2 linked regions of the Shumkonia mesophila genome follow. The protein of the gene in region 1 interacts with the protein of each later gene in a pairwise test. Links are inferred from orthologs where the notes say so. Each region holds a gene or a part of one and is shown in the gene's direction. Other genes may lie near its edges. The genes, in order: ODR01_RS20950 and lepA.

What was found.
Region 2: the proteins of ODR01_RS20950 (region 1) and lepA interact in binary tests that used the Escherichia coli proteins (3 or more experiments, as listed by UniProt). The link is inferred for Shumkonia mesophila from one-to-one orthologs.

Annotation. Positions count from the first base shown.
Region 1 is NZ_JAOTID010000016.1:16,378-19,439, reverse strand. The notes cover bases 23-2,770. They hold ODR01_RS20950 (zinc transporter ZntB), read left to right. Parts: upstream 23-783; coding sequence 784-1,758; downstream 1,759-2,770. Other genes in these bases: ODR01_RS20945 (mechanosensitive ion channel domain-containing protein), read left to right, coding at 1,836-2,770; ODR01_RS20955 (ammonium transporter), read left to right, coding at 23-498. In the rest of the region: more of ODR01_RS20955, read left to right, coding at 1-22; more of ODR01_RS20945, read left to right, coding at 2,771-3,062. UniProt on the Escherichia coli protein: Zinc transporter. Acts as a Zn(2+):proton symporter, which likely mediates zinc ion uptake. Purified ZntB reconstituted in liposomes also binds and transports Cd(2+), Ni(2+) and Co(2+).
Region 2 is NZ_JAOTID010000001.1:328,433-331,708, forward strand. Bases 108-3,069 are described here. They hold lepA (translation elongation factor 4), read left to right. Parts: upstream 108-668; coding sequence 669-2,471; downstream 2,472-3,069. Other genes in these bases: ODR01_RS01415 (FeoC-like transcriptional regulator), read left to right, coding at 108-274; ODR01_RS01420 (PGPGW domain-containing protein), read left to right, coding at 325-636; ODR01_RS01430 (hypothetical protein), read right to left, coding at 2,468-2,905; ubiT (ubiquinone anaerobic biosynthesis accessory factor UbiT), read left to right, coding at 2,996-3,069. Outside these bases: Fe(2+) transporter permease subunit FeoB, read left to right, coding at 1-30; more of ODR01_RS01415, read left to right, coding at 35-107; more of ubiT, read left to right, coding at 3,070-3,276. UniProt on the Escherichia coli protein: Required for accurate and efficient protein synthesis under certain stress conditions. May act as a fidelity factor of the translation reaction, by catalyzing a one-codon backward translocation of tRNAs on improperly translocated ribosomes.

The DNA of each region.
Region 1 (3,062 bases):
GCGGCGGCCGCGCTCTCCTGGATGCTGATCGAATGGCTGGTGCGCAAGAAGCCCAGCGTGCTCGGCATCATCTCGGGCGCGGTGGCCGGCCTTGTCGCCATCACCCCGGCCTCGGGCTTCGTCGCTCCGATGGGCGCGCTGATCATCGGCATCATCGCCGGCATCGCCTGCTTCTGGGGCGCCACGTCGCTCAAGCACATGGCCGGCTATGACGACTCGCTCGACGCCTTCGGCGTGCATGGCGTGGGCGGCGTCGTCGGCGCCCTTCTGACCGGCGTCTTCGCCGCCGAGGCCATCGGCGGCACGGCGGGCCTGCTGGAGGGCAACTCGGCCCAGCTCATCACCCAGATCGAGGGTATCGTCGCCACCATCGTCTATACGGCCGTCGTCTCCTTCATCCTGCTCAAGGTCATCGACGTGGTGATCGGGCTTCGGGTGACCAAGGAGGTCGAGGTCGAGGGTCTCGACATCAACCTCCACGGCGAGGTCGTGCGTTAGGCCGGCAACGGCCGGGGGGAGCGGGGGAGCCTCCTGCCCCCACTCCCCCACCTTCTTTTCGGTCGAAACCTTCGGTTTCGCTCAAGTCCCTGACTGCTTCGCCCTTGGGGGTGCCTGCCGGCACCCCCATTTTTCATCATTTCGGGGGCACCATTAATTTCGGGGACACCATACTTAATTCAGGTGAATTAAATATGGTGTCCCCGAAATTATGGCGGACGCCCGGGCCGAAAAACGCTATGCTTCGAGCGGGCTCACCCGCAAGCCGACGAAGGAGGCCGCGACATGACCGATGGTGACGGCTTGGTGCGCGCATACCTGCTGAACGGCGCCGGCGGCGGCCGGCCGCTCGACTGGCCGGCGGTGCGCCGATGGGCTCCGGACGAGGGCTTCCTGTGGGTCCACCTGGACCGCGCCGTCGAACCGGCACGCCGGTGGCTGGAGGCCGAAAGCGGGTTGAGCCGGCTGGCCTGCGAGGCGCTGCTGGCCGAGGACACGCGGCCGCGCAGCGCCGAGTTCGAGGATGGCCTGATCGTCATCCTGAGGGGTGTCAACCTCAATCCCGGCGCCGATCCCGAAGACATGGTGTCGATCCGCCTGTGGATCGACCGCCAGCGCGTCATCAGCGTGCGGCTGCGCCAGCTGATGGCGGTAAGCGACCTCTGCGCGGGTCTGGATGCGGCCAAGGGACCCCGGGGGCCGGCCGATTTCCTGGTCGACCTGGCGGCCCGTCTGGTCGAGCGCATGGGCCCGGTGATCGACGACTTCGAGGACGAGGCCGACGCCGTCGAGAACGCCGTGCTGACCAGCGTCGGCTACGAACTGCGTGGCCGGCTGGCCGATCTGCGCCGGCGGGTCATCGCGCTGCGCCGCTACATCGCGCCGCAGCGCGACGTCATGGCGCGCCTGGTGGCCGAACGCGTGCCCTGGCTCGACGACCTGCACCGCATGCGTCTGCGCGAGACCGCCGATCGCATCACCCGCTACGTCGAAGACCTCGATGCGGTCCGAGACCGCGCCGCCGTCACCCAGGACGAACTGTCGAGCCGCCTGGGCGAGCAAATGAACCGCAACATGTACGTGCTGGCCATCGTCGCCGGCGTGTTCCTGCCGCTCGGCCTGCTGACCGGCCTGCTTGGCATCAACGTCGGCGGCATTCCCGGGGCCGACACCTCCTGGGCGTTCGCCGCCGTGGCGATCGGCATTGGCGTCCTAGGCGCGATCGAGTTGTGGGCCTTGAAGCGCTTCGGGTGGATCTAGCTCCCGACTGTGGAACGATGTGACAGATTGGCCGTTTGTCGGTACGCTGATGACGCGCCAGACTTGCGAGGATGACCATGAGACAACCGAGACGCCGGCTGTTGGGGATCGTGGCGGGCGCCGTGGCGGCGCTGACCATGTGGCTGGCGGTGGCGGCGCCGGGCGCGCTGGCCGCCGAGCCGGCGGCGCCGGCCCCGGTGACCGTCGAGGACCTGGAGGCGCTGGCGGCGGCGATCAAGGACGACGCCAAGCGCGAGGAACTGCTGACCCAGATCCGGGCGCTGATCGAGGTGGCCCGGGAAGCGCCGCCGGACGAGGTCGAAACCCTGGGGCCCCGCCTGGTGTCCACGCTGTCGGCCACGGCCGGCGAGATCAGCCGCCAGGTGGTGGCGCTCGCCAACCGGCTGAGCAACCTGCCGTTGCTGTCCGCCTGGTTCGAGCGCCAGGTCAGCGACCCGGCCATCCGTTCGCTGTGGCTGTTCGCGCTCCTCAAGCTGGCCGCGGTGATCGCCGTCGGCTGGCTGGCCGAGCGCCTTGCCGTCGCCCTCTTGACCCGGCCGCGCCGGGGGGTGGACGGCCGCGAGGCGGCGAACTTGGTGGTCCGCCTGCCGCTGCTGCTGGTCCGCACCGTCATGGAGGTCGTGCCCATCGCCGCCTTCGCGGTTGCCGCCTACGCGCTGCTGCCGTTGCTCAACCCGGCCCGCCAGACCCAGGTGATGGTCGTCACCTTCCTTTCCGCCTACGTGCTGATCCGGGTGCTGACCGTCCTCGTGCGCATGCTCCTGGTGCCGCCGGGGCCGTCGCTCCGGCTGCTGTCGATGGGGCCGGAGACGGCGACCTATCTGTTCATCTGGTCGCGCCGCCTGATCGCCACCGGGGTGGTCGGCTATTACGCCGCCGAGGCGGCGCTGCTGTTCGGCCTGCCCTTGGCCGCGCACGCCGGGCTGCTCCGGGTGGTTGGCCTGCTGATCGCCGCCATGGTCGTCGTTTTCCTGTTGCAGAACCGCGGCGCCGTCGCCGAGCGCATCCGCGGCCGCCCGGTCGTCGGCCAGCCGCTGACCGCCGCCTACCGCCTGCGCCGCCGCCTGGCCGACGTCTGGCACGTGCTGGCCATCGTCTACGTCATCGGCGTCTTCGCGGTGTGGGCGCTGGCCATCGAGGGCGGCTTCGAATACCTCTTCCGCGCCACCGTGGCCTCCGCCCTCATCCTGGTTGCCGCCAAGGCCCTGGCGATGGCGCTCCGGCGCGGCATCGAGCGCGGCTTCGCGGTCGGCGACGACGTGAAGCACCGCTTCCCCCTGCTG
Region 2 (3,276 bases), on another replicon or contig:
CACCGCGCGCTGGGTAACGAAGCGGGGTGAGGCGATGATCCTTTCCGACCTCAAGGCCTATCTGCGCGACCACGGGCAGGCCTCGCTGCCGGCCATGGCCCGCCATTTCGAGGCCGACGCCGAGGTGCTTCGCGGCATGCTCGACGTGTGGGTTGGCAAGGGCACCGTCCGGCTGCGCCCGCCCGAGGGCCATTGCGACGGCTGCACCGCCTGCCATACCCGCTGCGACGAAATCTACGAATGGGCAGCGGCGCCATCGGCCGGCCACGGCTGAAGGCCCCGGCCCCTTGCGCCGGCGGGCGACCCCCGCCATCTTCACATCCCATGGGTTTGCGTTCGCCTGAATGGCGCCGCTGGGCGCTCCTCATCGGTGGCTGGCTGTTCGTCGTTCTCGGCGTCGCCGGGCTGTTTCTCCCCTTTTTGCAGGGCTTCCTGTTCCTGTTCGTCGGCCTCGCCCTGCTGTCGCTGGCCTCGCCCCGTATGCGCTTGATGAGGATGCGCGTCGGCGCGCGATACCCGGCCTTCCGCACCGCCGAGGCGCGGGCGCGGGCGTGGATGCGCGAAAAGGGACGGCGCTTCGGCTTCGCCGGCCGCAAAACCGGGCCCGGCGATCGCCCCCCTTCATCCGGGTCATGACAGACGGCGGGCAACCTGATAAAAGCGCGGCCATGACCGATCTTGCGCACATCCGCACCTTTGCCATCATCGCCCATATCGACCATGGGAAATCGACCCTGGCCGATCGCCTGATCCAGTTGTGCGGCGGCCTGACGGCGCGCGAGATGCGCGAGCAGGTGCTCGATTCCATGGACATCGAGCGCGAACGCGGCATCACCATCAAGGCGCAGACGGTGCGCCTGGAATACACCGCGAAAAGCGGCGAGATCTACGAGCTCAACCTCATCGATACCCCCGGCCACGTCGACTTCTCCTACGAGGTCAGCCGCAGCCTCGCCGCCTGCGAGGGATCGCTGCTGGTGGTCGACGCCACCCAGGGGGTGGAGGCCCAGACGCTGGCCAACGTCTACATGGCCATCGACAACAACCACGAGATCGTTCCCGTCCTCAACAAGATCGACCTGCCGGCGGCCGAGCCCGAGCAGGTCAAGGACCAGATCGCCAACGTCATCGGCCTGGACGCTTCCGACGCCCTGATGATTTCGGCCAAGACCGGCCTGGGCGTGCCCGACGTGCTGGAAGCCATCGTCAAGCGGCTGCCGGCCCCGAAGGGCGACGATGCCGCCCCGCTCAAGGCGCTGCTGGTCGATTCCTGGTACGACCCCTATCTCGGCGTCATGATCCTGGTGCGCATCTATGATGGCGTGCTCAAGCGCGGCATGAAGATCCGCATGATGGCGGCCGGCACCGTCTATCAACTGGAACAGGTGGGCGTCTTCACCCCCAAGGCGAAGACCGTCGATCAACTGGGCCCCGGCGAGGTCGGCTATTTCACCGCCTCGATCAAGACAGTGGCCGACACCCGGGTCGGCGATACCATCACCGAGGACCGCCGCCCCACCGCCCACGCGCTGCCCGGTTTCAGGCCATCGATTCCGGTGGTGTTCTGCGGCCTGTTTCCGGTGGATGCGGCACAATTCGAAGACCTGCGCATGTCGCTGGACAAGCTGCACCTCAACGACGCCAGCTTCCATTTCGAGCCCGAGACCTCGGCCGGACTGGGCTTCGGCTTCCGCTGCGGCTTCCTGGGGCTGCTGCACCTGGAGATCATCCAGGAGCGCCTGGAGCGCGAGTTCGACCTCGACCTCATCGCCACCTCGCCCTCCGTCGTCTATCGCATCCACATGACCGACGGCTCGCTGGTCCTCCTCCACAATCCGGTCGACATGCCCGATCCGGTGCGCATCGACCACATGGAGGAGCCGTGGATCAAGGCCACCATCCTGGTGCCCGACACTTATCTGGGGGCGGTCCTGCAACTGTGTACCGAGCGGCGCGGCGTGCAGGTCGAGCTCACCTACGTCGGCAACCGGGCGATGGCCGTCTACCGGCTGCCGCTGAACGAGGTGGTGATCGATTTCTACGACCGCCTGAAGTCGGTATCGCGCGGCTACGCCAGCTTCGACTACGAGATGGACGGCTACCTTGAAGGCAAGCTGGAAAAGGTCTCGATCCTGGTCAACGGCGAGCCGGTCGACGCGCTCTCCTTCATCTGCCACGCCGCCTATGCCGAGCAACGCGGACGGGCCATCTGCGAGCGCCTGCGCGACCTCATCCCCCGCCAGCTGTTCAAGATCGCCATTCAGGCCGCCATCGGGCGCAATGTCATCGCCAGGTCCACCGTCAGCCCGCTGCGCAAGGACGTCACCGCCAAATGCTACGGCGGCGACATCACCCGCAAGCGCAAGCTTCTGGAAAAGCAGAAGGCCGGCAAGAAGCGCATGCGCCAGTTCGGCAAGGTCGAGATCCCGCAGTCCGCCTTCCTGGCGGTGCTGAAAAGCGGCGACAACTAGGGCTTGGCCTCTTCCTCCCGCTCGGCCGCCAGCCGGTCCCGGAAAGCCTGGAACTCCTTCTCCTCGGCCTCGGCCTGCTCGGCCAGGGAATCGTAGAGGAAAAGGGCGTCCTCCTCCTGCTGGCGGGTGGCATCGGGCTGCCCGCGACGAGGCCGGCCGAACCACAGCATCAGCCCGCCGGGAAGGCCGAACAGCGCCCACAAAGGCAACGCCAGAACGCTCGTCGTCAGCGGGTCCCACGCCCACGGCCCCAGCAGAGCCTCGAGCCGGATCTTGGTCACCACCAGGTTGCCCGGGGCCAGCGCATACCACACGTCGTAGGCCGTGAGCACGAGGCCGGCCCCGTGCGGTCCCAGGCGGGCCGCCGTTTCGGCGGCGGCGCCCAGCAGGGCGGCCACCAGGAACAGCCAGCCGAACGGAAAGAGCGCGCGCATGCGCCATCTTAGCCGCAACCACCGCGCCCGCGCCAAAGCAAAGTCGCCCCGCGGTTGCCCCGGTCGGGGGCGATGGGGTATAGCTGGAGCATGGACCGATCCCGCCGCCTGACCCCGCCCTTCTCGCCCGTCCTGCTGGCCGGCCTGGCTGCGCGACCGCTGCCGCCGATGGCCTTGCAGCCCGCGCTGGCGCTGGCCGTGCGCATCGTAAGGCGGCGCCATCCCGGCCTGTTCGACCGCTTGAAAGGCGTCGGCGCGCCGAGCTTTTTGATCGATCCCATCGACCTGCCCTTCGTCTTCCTGCTGGAGACCGACCCCGAACGGCCGCGCCTGATCGCGCTGTCGGAGGCCGACGGCGCCGTGCAGGCGGC